Regions from separate parts of the Streptomyces sp. NPDC006283 genome, predicted to be linked through region 2. Evidence: riboswitches for the same ligand, from Rfam matches in the RefSeq annotation. Region 2 holds a riboswitch; each other region holds the start of a gene.

Region 1 (3,371 bases), on a different contig from region 2:
CGCCGCCGGGGAGCCGGCGATGAAGAACACCGATGTGCTCGAAGCCATCGCGGACCCCGCGTGGGACAGCGAGCTGGGCCGGTTCAACCTGGAGATCAACATCCCGCCGCGGACACTGACCGCCGGCGGCCCCGACGCCTGGGAGCAGGAGATCCGGGACGCCCTGAACCACGCCGAGCAGCGGGCCCGTGACGTCGGGGCCCATCTGGCCATGATCGGCATTCTGCCGACCCTGCGGCAGCGGGACGTGGGCGAGGCCGCGCTTTCGGAGAACCCGCGCTATCGGCTGCTCAACGAGCAGGTCTTCGCGGCCCGCGGCGAGGATCTGCGGATCGCCGTGGACGGGGTGGAAAAGCTGCGTACCTACGCCGACACGATCACCCCCGAGGCCGCCTGCACCAGTACGCAGTTCCACCTGCAGGTCTCGCCGAGCGAGTTCCCCGCCTACTGGAACGCCGCGCAGGCGATCGCCGGGATCCAGGTCGCGCTGGCAGCGAATTCGCCGTTCCTCTTCGGCAAGGAGCTGTGGCGCGAGACCCGGATCCCTCTGTTCGAGCAGGCGACCGACACCCGTCCCGAGGAGATCAAGGTGCAGGGGGTGCGGCCGCGCGTGTGGTTCGGCGAGCGGTGGATCACAAGCGTCTTTGATCTCTTCGAGGAGAACGTCCGCTACTTCCCCGCCCTGCTGCCCCTGTGCGACGACGAGAACCCGCGGGAGAAGCTCGACGGCGGGGACACCCCGGAACTGGCCGAGCTGACTTTGCACAACGGCACCATCTACCGGTGGAACCGCCCCGTCTATGCCGTCTCCCATGGCAGACCGCACCTGCGGGTCGAGAACCGCGTCCTCCCCGCCGGCCCGACCGTCGCCGACACCCTCGCGAACGGCGCCTTCTACTACGGGCTGACCCGCGCACTGGTCGACGAGGAGCGGCCGATCTGGTCCCGGATGTCGTTCCAGGCCGCCGAGGACAATCTGCACGCCGCGGCGCGGCACGGTATCGACGCGGGCCTGTACTGGCCGGGTATGGGCGAGGTGCCGGTGGCCGAGCTCGTACTGAGGCGTCTGCTGCCCATGGCCCATCGCGGTCTCGAGCTCTCCGGCATGGACGCGGCGTGGCGGGAGCCGCTGCTGGGGATCATCGAACAGCGCTGTGTCACCGGGCGCAACGGCGCGGTCTGGCAGGCGGAGATGTACCACCACATCGACGCCACGAGCCGCGTCGACCACCATGAGGCGCTTCGGCTCATGACGCAGCAGTACATCGACTACATGCATCTGAACGCGCCGGCGCACACCTGGCCCGTGGACTGAGTGCTCCTTGCTCGCCCGTATGGGGGCGGAGTGATCCGCCCGGCAATGTGCATTTATGTCTGGTATGGAGACTTTCTCCTGCGCTGCGCTGTAAGTCGAATTGCCATGCATTCTCGCTAGTTGAAGCTGTTTGTGGGTTTTGGGGGAACCTCGGGGGTTGCCCCGATCCCCCGTGATGTCGGTCACCTGGTCCGCTCTGTGCGGATAACGCCGTACGGGTCAGTTCCCTTCCGCGAGAAGGAATTTGAGCCATTTGACGCGGCACTGACAACGTGAATTACCCATCAGGGAGAGACGTCCGCTTTGTGATGTGAAATTCGGGACTTGTTCCGCCGGGATCCTCTCGCTTAACGTCACCGTCAATCCGGATGGACCGCCGAATCCTGCCGCCGTCCGGTACACCGCACCCACTCACGTACGGCAGGAGCGGGGGAACCAGGTAAGCCGCCGATCCGGAATACCGGAACGGCTCGGGGTGAAGTCGCCACAGATGCGACCGGGCATCTCCAGCCCGAACCCGACAGCTCACCTCGCAGGCGACGGAGAGGAATCCGCCATGCCCGCAAAGGGTAAGCACCGTCGTCCCAAGTCCCGTTCACTCACCCGCGGATTCGTCGCAGCGGGCACGGGCGGCGCCGCACTCGCCCTCCCGCTCATGGGCACCACCGCTGCTCAGGCGGCACCGGCCGCGCTGCCCGCGGCCGCGGAGAAGACCGTCGCGCCGGCCACCGTGGCCGCCGCCGCCCAGAAGTCCAAGGTCACCACCTATTCCGTGGTCGCGGGTGACTCCCTTTCCAAGATCGCCGCCAAGTATTCTCTGAGCGGTGGCTGGAAGGAGCTCTTCAACGACAACCGGAGGGCCATCGGCCACGATCCGGCGCTGATTCACCCCGGTCTCGAGCTCACGATCGGCGCAAAGTCCCCGGCCAAGGAAAAGGCCGCGCCCAAGAAGGCCGACCGGACCGCCGCGACCGACCGCGCGGACCGCTCGGAGCGGAAGAGCGCGCCGGCTGCCAAGCCCGCCACCTACGCGAACAACCTCGACGGCTGGATCAAGGAATCGCTCGCCATCATGGCCCAGCACGGCATTCCGGGAAGCTACGAGGGAATTCACCGCAACATCATGCGTGAGTCCTCCGGCAACCCGCAGGCCATCAACAACTGGGACATCAACGCCATCAACGGCACGCCCTCGAAGGGCCTGCTGCAGGTCATCCAGCCGACCTTCGACGCCTACCACGTCCCCGGCACGGCCAACGACCTGTACGACCCGGTCGCCAACATCACGGCCGCGTGCAACTACGCCGCCGACCGCTACGGTTCCATCGACAACGTGAACGGCCCCTACTGACGGGACCGTTGCGACGGCCGACAGGCCGCAGCATCTCATCGCCGGGCCGGAGCCCGGGGCGTCCGGCGGCGCCCCGGTCTCCGGCCCTTGGCCGTGCCCGGCGCTCAGCCCCGCACGGCCACATGGAACGAGGACAGCCACAACACCACGGCCGCCCCTGCCCCCACCACAACACGCACGCTCTCATCCGTCGACCCGGCCAGGGCGACCGCGGTGCCGACGACCGCGACGACCGTCAGCAGAACGGCCGTCCACGTGTACTGCCACTGATCGAAGAGACGCGCCAGCGGAAAGAAGTGCAGACCCACCACGAGGCAGATCCCCGGCGGGATCAGCTCGGCGTGGCCCGTCGCGTTCGAAGCGGCGATCACCGCGAAGATCGCGACGACCTCGACGGCGTTCACGAGGCCGACCCCGCGGTTCCACTTCTCCGGCAGCCGCACCGTGCGGCGCGCGGGTCCCGCGGCGCCCCGGAACGCAACAACAACGGCCGCGACGGTCAGCGCGGCGCCCACACCGCCGACGGCGACGGAAACAGTCGTCGATGCGAGCCCGGAACCGGCCGCGCAGGCCCACACCAGGGCGAACACCGCGAGAACCACGGCCCCCCGGCGGCGCAGCTGCTGAGTGAGTACCAGGCACTCCGTGTCGGTGGTCATGGCCGGAGGCTACAGCGATCGTCCGCCGTGTGACCGGCAGTTGGCC
Region 2 (3,371 bases):
ACCGGACGCCAGCGCGTAGTAGGGGACGGCGGCGAGTCCGGCGCGGGCGGCGGTGTCCTGCAGTTCGCCCTCGTAGGTGTGGCGGGAGACCAGGTTGTAGTGCGGCTGCAGCGCCGTGTAGCGGGCGAGACCCTCGCGTTCGGAGAAGTCCAGGGAGGCCTGGAGCCGCTCGGCGCTGAGGTTGGAGGCGGCGATCGCGCGGACCTTGCCTTCCTTCACCAGGTGGTCGAGGGCGGTGACGATCTCCTCGACGGGGACGGACGGATCATCGAAGTGGGTGTAGTAGAGGTCGATGTAGTCGGTCCCCAGCCGGGCCAGCGACTCCTCAGCCGCAGCCTTGATCGTGGTGGCCGAGAGGCCCTTGTGACGGGGGTGGGCGCCGACCTTGGTGGCGACGACGACTTCTGAGCGGTTGCCGCGGGCGGCGAGCCACTTCCCGATGAGCGTCTCCGACTCGCCGCCCTCGTTTCCGGGCACCCACGCCGAGTAGCTGTCGGCGGTGTCGACGAAGTTGCCGCCCGCGGAGGTGTACGCGTCGAGCACGGCGAAGGTCCGCGTCTCGTCGGCCGTCCAGCCGAAGACGTTGCCGCCGAGGGCGAGCGGAAAGACGCTGAGGTCGGAGGAGCCGAGGGTACGCAGAGAGGTCATGCGTCGATCAACCACTCGGCCTCTACGGCGTATTCCGGCAACCCGGGCGTCGGGGGGTGTGCGCCCGGGCTGCCGGGGACATGGGTGTGCCCGGCACAGGAATCGCCGGCTGCCTCCCTCAGTGGTGCCGAGGCGCCGCGGTGGTCCCGTACCGGGCAGAGGTCAGACCGTGAGGCCCTTGCCACGCAGCCAGGCCATGGGGTCGATGCCGGAGCCGCCCGCGGTGTGCACCTCGAGATGCAGGTGCGGCCCGGTGACATTGCCCGTGGCACCGACGCGTCCGATGGTTTCGCCGGTCGTCACCTTCTGGCCGGCACTCGCCGTCATCGACGACAGGTGGGCGTACAGGATCTCGGTGCCGTCGTCGAGCTCGAGCACGATGCGGTAGCCGTAGGAGCCGGACCAGCCCGCGGACTTGACCGTGCCGCCATGCACGGCCTTGACCGGGGTTCCCGTCGGGGCGGCGAAGTCGAGGCCGGTGTGCTGCCCGGAGGACCACATCGAACCGGACTCGCCGTACGTGGAGGTGAGCGTGTACGAGGAGGTGGGGAGGGCGAAGCTCTTGGCGAGCTCGGCGAGACGCTCTGCCTCCGCCTTGGCCCGCGCGGCCTCCTCGGCCTTGCGCTTCTCCTCTGCGGCCTTGGCTTCCGCCGCGCTCTGCTGCTTCTCGGCAGCGGCCGCGGCCTGTTCGGCGGCGAGCGTCTCCGCGGCCGCCTTCGCCTCGGCGTCCACCTCCGCCTGCTGCTGCTCGGCCTGCTGGAGGATGCGGGCGCGCAGTGCCTCGCCCGCGCCCGCCCCCTGAGCGGAGCTTCCGCCGCCGTCGGCGACGGTCGTCGCGGCGGTGAGCGGGGCCGTGTTCGCCTGCGCGGCGGAGTCCGCGGAGTCGTCCGAGATCAGGGAGCCGACGCCGGGAAGGGACTTGGCGTCGGGGAGTTTGTCCGTGATGGCGTCGGGCAGAGATATGGAGACCGCGGGCTTGTCCTGCGCGGTGGCTATGCCGCCCGCACCGACAGCGGCGATCACGCCGACTCCGAGCACCGTGGAGCTGCGGGCGAGCCCGCCGCGCTGCTTGATGACGCGGTGCCGGCCGCGCACCGGGCGGATGGAGTCCTCGGTGGGATTCCACTCCTCCCAGGTCCGCTCGGGTGCGTCGTCGCCGAAGCGTTCGGACGCGAAGCGGGCCTCGGGGGCAGGCATGTTGGACGCCACGAAGGCGTTCTCCTTCCTTCCTTGTCGCCTACCGGGTTAGCTGACGGGTTCGGAGCAGGAAGGTCTCCTACGAGTACCTCGACCGCTCGACGGAGCGGCAAAAGGTGCCCGATTCACCCCAATTGGTGGTTCCCCGGCTCCCTTGCGGGATTCGGCGCGTGCGCACGGTGCCGCCACTTACGACGGCTGGGACGACCGCGCTGCGTTATCGAACGTTAATAGACCCCGGGGCCGGAATCCAAGCTGTTCCCGGTGATCGTTAACGGCTTCGGCCGGGACTTAACCGGACAGAAGCGGCCGGAACCGGGCGACTTGATCAAACGTCAGACGTGCTCATGTTTCTGATGGTGCGTTACTTGTTATGCGGAGGGGTGCGTCACGACTACGCACCGCAATCAGGACGGGTCTGCCGGAACCGCTGCCACCGTTCGGCGCCGCTCCGGCCGGCCCGCCGCGGGCCGGCCGACCGCCAGCAGCGCCATGTCGTCGTTCGACCCTCCGCCCGTGTGCCGGCGGACATCGTCGATCAGTGCGTCCAGAAGCTCGTCCGGCCCGGAGAAGAGTCGCCCGCCGAGCCCCTCGACGGGATCGTAGAAGACCCCCCGGTCGTCGCGCGCCTCCGTCACCCCGTCCGTGTAGAGCAGCAGCGTCGCCCCGTCGGGCAGCGGATACTCGTCCGCCCGGTCCGGCCACGTCCCCAACTCCCCCATTCCCAGCGGCAGCGCCGCCTCCGACGGCTCGAGCATGTCGACACCACCGTCGGCACGCAGCACAAGCGGATCCGGATGGCCACGGTTCACGAGCCGTACCAGGGCCCCGCCGCGCGGGATCTCGCCCAGCACGGCGGTAGTGAACCCCTCGACCCGGTCGAGCCCCTCCCGCCGGATGCCCTCCCGCCGAAGCGCCCGCTCCAGCCGCTGGGCCACGCCCTGCAAGGAGCTCTCCTGCTCGGCCGCCTCACGGAACGCCCCGATGATCACGGCCACCGTCCCGACCGCGCCGAGCCCCTTGCCCCGCACATCGCCGACGACGAGCCGTACCCCGTGCGGGGTGTCCTGCACGGCGAAGAGGTCGCCACCGATGAACGCGTCCGCCTGCGCCGCCTCGTACCGCGCGGCGATGCGCAGGCCGCCGATCCGCTCGACCGGCTCGGGCAGCACGGCCCGCTGCGCGGTCTCCGCGATGACCCGGGCCGAGGCGAGCTTCTCCCCGCTGCGCCGCACGACACGATTGATGAGCAGTGCGAGGGCGGCGACAGTCAGCAGCGTGGTCGTCTCCGTGAGCGCTGTGATCTGCCCGGCCGTCCGGTTCACGACATGCAGGCCGCTCACTGCGATCACCGCCGCGATCCCGGTCAGCAGCGTCGTGACCCAGCTGACGACAGGCGCCGCGATGAGCGGGGCTGCGGCGAAGAGGGGTACCGCGGTGAATTGGGCCGGGGTCAGGAGGTCGAAGACGACACCGCCGGCGATCATCAGGGCCGGCAGCCCGCGTACGGGCCACGGGGCCCTCCG
Region 3 (3,371 bases), on a different contig from region 2:
CGCGACTGGGCGTTCGTCCGGTAGAAGACGGCGACGTCGCCGGCCTTCGCCTCGCCCGCGTCCGTGAGCCGGTCGATCTCGTCGGCGACGAACTGCGCCTCGTCGTGCTCGGTGTCCGCGACGTAGCCGGTGATCTGGGCGCCGGCGCCCGCGTTGGTCCACAGGTTCTTGGGGCGGCGGGACTCGTTGCGCTCGATGACGGCGTTGGCGGCGGAGAGGATCGTCTGGGTGGAGCGGTAGTTCTGCTCCAGCAGGATCGTCGTCGCGTCCGGATAGTCCTCCTCGAACTGGAGGATGTTGCGGATGGTCGCGCCGCGGAAGGCGTAGATCGACTGGTCGGCGTCACCGACGACGCACAGCTCGGCCGGGGCCAGGTCCTCGTACCCCTTGCCGACCAGCTCGCGCACGAGCGTGTACTGAGCGTGGTTGGTGTCCTGGTACTCGTCGACGAGGACGTGCCGGAACCTCCGCTGGTAGTGCTCGGCGACATCCGGGAACGCCTGGAGCAGGTGGACGGTGGTCATGATGATGTCGTCGAAGTCCAGGGCGTTGGCCTCGCGCAGCCGCGCCTGGTACATCCGGTACGCCTCTGCAAGCGTCTTCTCGAATCCGTCCTGGGCCTGGTCGGCGAAGGTCTCCTCGTCGATCAGCTCGTTCTTCAGGTTCGAGATCTTGGCGCTGAAGGACTTCGGCGGGAACTTCTTCGGGTCGAGATCCAGATCACGGCAGACCAGCGACATCAGCCGCTTGGAGTCCGCCGCGTCGTAGATCGAGAACGACGACGTGAAGCCCAGCTTCTTCGACTCGCGGCGCAGAATCCGGACGCAGGCGCTGTGGAAGGTCATGACCCACATCGCATTGGCGCGCGGGCCGACCAGCTGCTCGACGCGCTCCTTCATCTCGCCGGCGGCCTTGTTGGTGAAGGTGATCGCCAGTATCTGGCCGGGGTGGACATGCCGCGTGCCCAGCAGATGCGCGATGCGATGGGTGAGGACCCGGGTCTTGCCGGAACCGGCGCCGGCCACGATGAGCAGCGGTGACCCTGTGTGCACGACGGCCGCACGCTGCTGTTCGTTCAGTCCCTCGAGCAGGGCGGCGGGGTCCACGACAGGGCGCGGGGCGCCGTCGCGGTAGTACCCGTCGCGGGCCGGGGGCACGTCGAACGCGCCCTGGAAGAGATCGTCCGGAAGCTGCTCCGGAGCCGATTCCTCGGGCGGCGGCGGTTGCTCGTCCCCGTCGGGCTGGAGGTCCGCCAGGAAGCTGTCGTCAAAGAGGCTGCTCATCGCTTAACGAGTCTAGGCGGCCGGACCGACAGCCCGTGGCCGCATCGGGGACACGGGCGGGACACGGTATGTGACGGGACGCATCCGTCGCGCCACAGCGGCCCGGCCGATGAGCCGCCCGCGGAAAAAGGTCACGAAAATGTATCGGACATATCGAACATCAACCTTCACAGCGCACACACGAGTTGGCTAGCGTGCTCGACCAGGCGGCCCGTACCCCCCTGGCGAACCACGCCGAACGGGCGGCCTGCGCCGAATCCGGGCTCCCGTCACAGGAGTTCGGAACCGGGGACCCACCATGCACAACCGGGGTGAATCGGACCGCGCACCACTCGGTCCGTAGGGCGTCTTCCGTTCCGCCCGAACCCGACAGCTAACCCGGTAGGCGGTCCACGGAAGAAGGAGATGCCGGCCTTGGCGTCGCATCGCAAGCCCCGCAGCCGAACCGCAAAGTCCTCCCCCGCCGTCGGGTTCACGACGGCAGCACTCGCCGGTGTGACGCTGCTCTCCACACAGAGCGCCACCGCCGCGCCCTCCGACCCGAAGCCCAGCATCGAAGAGGTGCAGAAGAAGGTCGACGACCTGTACCGGCAGGCGGGCAGCGCCACCCAGGAGTTCAACAAGGCCAAGGAAGCCACGGCGGAGAAGCGCGCCGAGGTGGACCAGCTGCTCGACGACGCGGCCAAGCGCACCGAGAAGCTGAACGAGTCCCGCCGCGCCCTCGGCAACTACGCGGCCGCCCAGTACCGCACAGGCGCCGTCACCCCCACCGCCGCGCTGATGTTCGCGGACAGCCCGCAGGCGTACTTCGACCAGACGCAGCTGATGGATCGCATGACGGACCAACAGCGCAGGGCCGTCACCGAGTACGAGACCGAGCGGGCGGCGGCTGCCAAGCAGCGCGCGGAGGCGACGAAGAGCCTCGAGTCCCTCACCGACTCCCAGGAGTCCCTGCGCACCAGCAAGCAGACCGTGCAAACCAAACTCGCCGAGGCACGCACGCTGCTGTCGAAGCTGACGGCCGAGGAGAAGGCACGGCTCGCCGCGATCGAGCGGAAGAAGGAAGAGGAGGCGCGCCGCAAGGCCGAGGCGAAGGCGAAGGCCGAGGCGGCGGCACGCGCCGAAGCGGAGGCGGAACGGCAGCGGCAGGAGCGCGAGACCACCCCGGGCGGGGACACCGGCACGGGCACCGGGACCGGCACCGGCACCGGCACGGACGGCGGCACGTACGCGGCGAAGGCCGACAAGGTCCTCGCCTTCGCCCGCAACCAGATCGGCAAGCCGTACGTCTGGGGCGCCACGGGACCCAGCTCGTTCGACTGCTCCGGCCTCACCCAGGCCGCCTGGAAGGCCGCCGGCGTGGACCTGCCGCGCACCACCTGGGACCAGGTGAAGGTGGGCTCCCGTGTGGAGACGGCCGATCTGCTCCCCGGCGACCTGGTCTTCTTCTACGACGACATCAGCCACGTGGGCATATACATCGGCGACGGCAAGATGATCCACGCCCCCAAGCCGGGCGCGAACGTCCGCGAGGAGTCGATCTACTACATGCCGATCTACGGCAGCGTCCGCCCCGCCTGACGGGCGCCGGCAGGCGACACGACGAACGGATGCCCGGGCGGCTCGGCCGCCCGGGCATCGGCATGTCCGCCGCGTCAGCCCGCACCGCCATTCAGGTCGGGTCCGGGCCGCCCCTCAGGCCCGGAGGGGACCGTCGCTCAGGTCCAGAGCGTGGCGATGAAGATGTTGACCACGGTCAGACCGCCGACCGCGCCGAACAGCGCCTTGTCGACCCTCTCCTCGTCCCGCTTCACGTACACCAGGCCGAGGATCACGACCAGGACCGCCAGTTTGATGCCGATCTTGAGGTTGTTCACGCTCTGGTCGTCCGCCTGGTTCAGACCCACCAACGCCACACCCGTGACCAGCATGGTCAGCGCGCCGTGCAGCATCGGCGCGTTGAAGCGGGCCGTGCCGTCGCGCATCGCCTTCATCTGGGTCAGGAACCCGCCCAGCAGGGAGGCGATGCCGATGATGTGCAGTGCCACGAAGACATTGATGAGTACGTCCATGGCCGGACTCTAACCG
Region 4 (3,371 bases), on a different contig from region 2:
GCGGATCGCGTCGGGCGACCCCGTACTCGTCGTCCTCGCGGCCGCCGACCGCGATCCGGAACGCTTCGACGAACCGGACACCCTCGACCTGGCGCGGAGCGACAACCAGCATCTGGGGTACGGGCACGGCATCCACTACTGCCTCGGCGCGCCGCTCGCCCGTCTCGAGGGGCAGACGGCTCTCGCCACGCTGCTCCGCAGAATGCCGGACTTGCGGCTTGCGGGCGATCCGGCCGATCTGCGGTGGCGCGGTGGGCTCATTATGCGTGGATTGCGCACTCTGCCCGTTGAGTTCACGCCTCAAACAAACTGACGATCTGTCAATTCTGTGACTTTCACGTGATCTCCGCTGCATCGACTTGTGACTCACGTTCGAATGCGGCTACGTTCACCGACGACTCGGCAGGCATCAGCAGGCCGCACAGTCCACAGCTGTCACGCGAAAGGCAACCGCATGCTCTCCGGGAACGGACGACACCGCCGACCCCGCCAGGCTCCGGCCCTCATTGTCGCGGCAGGGGTGACCGGTTCCGCCATCGCCATTCCGCTGCTCGGTGCGGGCTCGGCGTCCGCGGCAGAAGCGAACGTGTGGGATCGCGTCGCGGAGTGCGAGAGCGGCGGGGCCTGGAGCGCCGACTTCGGCAACGGTTTCTACGGCGGGCTGCAGTTCTCGCAGGAGACCTGGGAGACGTACGGCGGTACGGCGTACGCGCCGACCGCCGACCTCGCGAGCCGTTCCCAGCAGATAGCGGTCGCGGAGAAGGTGGTCGCCGATCAGGGCCCGCAGGCGTGGCCCGCCTGTGGCCCGCTCGCCGGGCTGACGGGCGACAGTGCCGACACCGGTGTCGACCCGGGCCTCCTGCCGCTGCCGGGGCAGAGCGACGCGCCCGCCGACGAGCCGTCGACGGGCCCCTCCGAATCGACTGAGCCGGCCGAATCCGAGAACACTTCGGACTCTTCGGGCGAGGCCGACAAGGAGGACCGTGCGGGCACGGCCGAGCCGTCGGGTGACGTCACCGGGCAGCCGGCCCCGAAGGATGGCGACGCGACCGACCCTGCCGGGACGGGCACTTCCGACGCCTCGGAAGGTGCCACCGGGGCGGACCCGGCCGACGATGCCGCCGGCGGCTCCGGCAAGCACCGCGGCGAGCCGGCCGACGACGAGACGGAAAGCGGCGATACAGGCGAAGCGCGTGAAACCGGTCGCCATGCCTCACGGGGTGACGATTCCGCCCGTAACGGCGTGGACGAGGCAAACGGCCCCGGTGCGTACACCGTTCAGCCCGGCGACAACCTGTGCGACATCGCTGCCGAGCGGAAGGTCCCCGGTGGGTGGCCGGCGCTCTACGAGGCCAACGAGACGATCGTCGGGTCCGACCCCGATCTCATCCTGCCTGGTCAGCAGCTCGACCTGGGTCTGAAGTAGGGTCAGTTCGGCGGGGTGATTCGCGGCTCTATGTCCGTTCTGTTCCAGTGAGACAAGCGTCTCTTTGCGGCAACTGGCCCCCATCGTCCCCCGATTCCGGCCACTTTGCCCCTCACCTGTAAAAACGGACACACTCCGGCAGTTGAATTGGGCGATTTCTCCCCGATGTTCGTCTTTGAACATCGGGGAGCGCTGTGTTTACGGTCTGAACGCTCGCCACCGCGGGCACCGTCGACCGTCACGCCGAATCCTGCCGTCGGTCGGGGGTAACACTCGTCGCTCACAGCGCCGAAGGCAGGAGCGGGGGACCCAAGGTAAGTGCCGGTCCCGGCCGTCCGCGGAGGACGGCCGTGAACGGCTAGGGGTGGAGCCGCGCGCAAGGACGCGCGGCCGGGCACTCACAGGTCCGAACCCGACAGCTCACCTCGTAGGCGTCGGTGAGGAGAAGCTTCATGCTGCGTTCCAGCAAGGCCAAGCACCGTCGCCCCTCGAAGGCCGTCCGTATCGCCACCCTCGCCGGTGTCGCCGGTGCCGCCATCGCCGCACCGATGCTCGGCGCCACCTCCGCCTCCGCCGCGACCACCTCGGAGTGGGACGCGGTCGCCCAGTGCGAGTCCGGCGGCAACTGGTCGATCAACACGGGCAACGGGTACTACGGCGGCCTGCAGTTCTCCGCCTCGACCTGGGCCGCCTACGGAGGCACCGCGTTCGCCTCGAGTGCCGACCAGGCGTCCAAGTCGCAGCAGATCCAGATAGCCGAGAAGGTCCTCGCCGGCCAGGGCAAGGGCGCCTGGCCGCACTGCGGCGTCGGCCTGTCCAGCGCCTCGCCCGAGAGCGGCTCCACCGAGCAGTCGCAGCCCTCCGCCGAGCGCTCCGAGGTCCCCACCACCCGCTCCGAGCGCTCCGAGGCCCCCGCCCCGGCCAAGAAGGCCGAGACGGCCGCCGGCAAGGCCAAGTCCTTCAAGAAGGGCGACGGCGAGTACAAGGTCAAGGCCGGCGACACCCTGAGCTCGATCGCGGAGGCCGAGAAGGTCAAGGGCGGCTGGGAGAAGCTGTTCGAGCTGAACAAGGACATCGTCGAGAACGCCGACGTGATCCACCCGGGCCAGCAGCTCCACCTGAGCTGACCTCCCCCGGTGAGTGAGGGGCACCTCCCGCACCGACAGGGCAGGAGAGCACCCTCGTGTCTCACGGGATCCGAGCACCCCGGTCCGGCGCACCTTCCCCCGAACGCGCCGGGCCGGGGTTCGGTCCGTCCGGGGCCGGAACCGTGGACCGGGGCCGGAACCGCGGACCCGGGTCGGCCTTCCGGGGCCGGAACTGCGGCCCGCTTGCGGGTCCTCCGAGGCCGGAGAGGGGCCCAACATCGGTTACCGACAGGTAGATCCGACCCTGTTTGTCCGGTGACGAGAGTCTTGATGCCCTTTTTCGTCCCAGCGGGCGGGCATCGGCCTGCCTTTGCCCCCGGGCCGGTTAGGCTCTTGCCGCAAGGCCAAGCAGACCTCTGCACTTTTTCTCGCGTCACATCCCAGAAGGAGATGCTCGTGCCGTCCATCGACGTCGTCGTAGCCCGGGAAATCCTGGACTCCCGAGGCAACCCCACGGTCGAGGTCGAGGTTGGCCTCGACGACGGCAGCACGGGTCGTGCTGCAGTTCCGTCCGGCGCCTCCACCGGTGCGTTCGAGGCTCTCGAGCTCCGCGACGGTGACCAGAACCGCTACCAGGGCAAGGGTGTCGAGAAGGCCGTCCTCGCCGTCATCGAGCAGATCGGCCCGGAGCTCGTCGGCTACGACGCGACCGAGCAGCGCCTGATCGACCAGGCGATGTTCGACCTGGACGCCACCCCGGACAAGTCCTCCCTCGGCGCCAACGCCATCCTCGGCGTCTCCCTCGCCGTGGCGCACGCCGCCTCCGAGGCCTCGGACCTTCCGCTCTTCCGCTACCT

Evidence for each region. A riboswitch is a leader RNA that binds a small molecule or an ion and turns the genes downstream of it on or off. The one in region 2 is predicted to bind cyclic di-AMP.
Region 1: another riboswitch for cyclic di-AMP. It lies ahead of ABZ070_RS01650 (LysM peptidoglycan-binding domain-containing protein); the one in region 2 lies ahead of ABZ070_RS22725 (M23 family metallopeptidase).
Region 3: another riboswitch for cyclic di-AMP. It lies ahead of ABZ070_RS17760 (C40 family peptidase); the one in region 2 lies ahead of ABZ070_RS22725 (M23 family metallopeptidase).
Region 4: another riboswitch for cyclic di-AMP. It lies ahead of ABZ070_RS12865 (transglycosylase family protein); the one in region 2 lies ahead of ABZ070_RS22725 (M23 family metallopeptidase).

What each region holds. Positions count from the first base shown of each region.
Region 1 covers NZ_JBEXRZ010000003.1:101,857-105,227, forward strand. Annotated here, with positions in the region: gene ABZ070_RS01645 (glutamate--cysteine ligase) at 1-1,315, shown strand, start outside; cyclic di-AMP (ydaO/yuaA leader) riboswitch at 1,680-1,867, shown strand; gene ABZ070_RS01650 (LysM peptidoglycan-binding domain-containing protein) at 1,872-2,666, shown strand; gene ABZ070_RS01655 (hypothetical protein) at 2,771-3,325, opposite strand.
Region 2 covers NZ_JBEXRZ010000116.1:328-3,698, reverse strand. Annotated here, with positions in the region: gene ABZ070_RS22730 (aldo/keto reductase) at 1-648, opposite strand, end outside; gene ABZ070_RS22725 (M23 family metallopeptidase) at 811-1,857, opposite strand; cyclic di-AMP (ydaO/yuaA leader) riboswitch at 1,868-2,024, opposite strand; gene ABZ070_RS22720 (PP2C family protein-serine/threonine phosphatase) at 2,253-3,371, opposite strand, start outside.
Region 3 covers NZ_JBEXRZ010000076.1:8,405-11,775, reverse strand. Annotated here, with positions in the region: gene pcrA (DNA helicase PcrA) at 1-1,283, opposite strand, end outside; cyclic di-AMP (ydaO/yuaA leader) riboswitch at 1,524-1,687, shown strand; gene ABZ070_RS17760 (C40 family peptidase) at 1,689-2,864, shown strand; gene ABZ070_RS17755 (hypothetical protein) at 3,002-3,355, opposite strand.
Region 4 covers NZ_JBEXRZ010000046.1:31,006-34,376, forward strand. Annotated here, with positions in the region: gene ABZ070_RS12855 (cytochrome P450) at 1-313, shown strand, start outside; gene ABZ070_RS12860 (transglycosylase family protein) at 521-1,426, shown strand; cyclic di-AMP (ydaO/yuaA leader) riboswitch at 1,703-1,875, shown strand; gene ABZ070_RS12865 (transglycosylase family protein) at 1,879-2,553, shown strand; gene eno (phosphopyruvate hydratase) at 2,971-3,371, shown strand, end outside.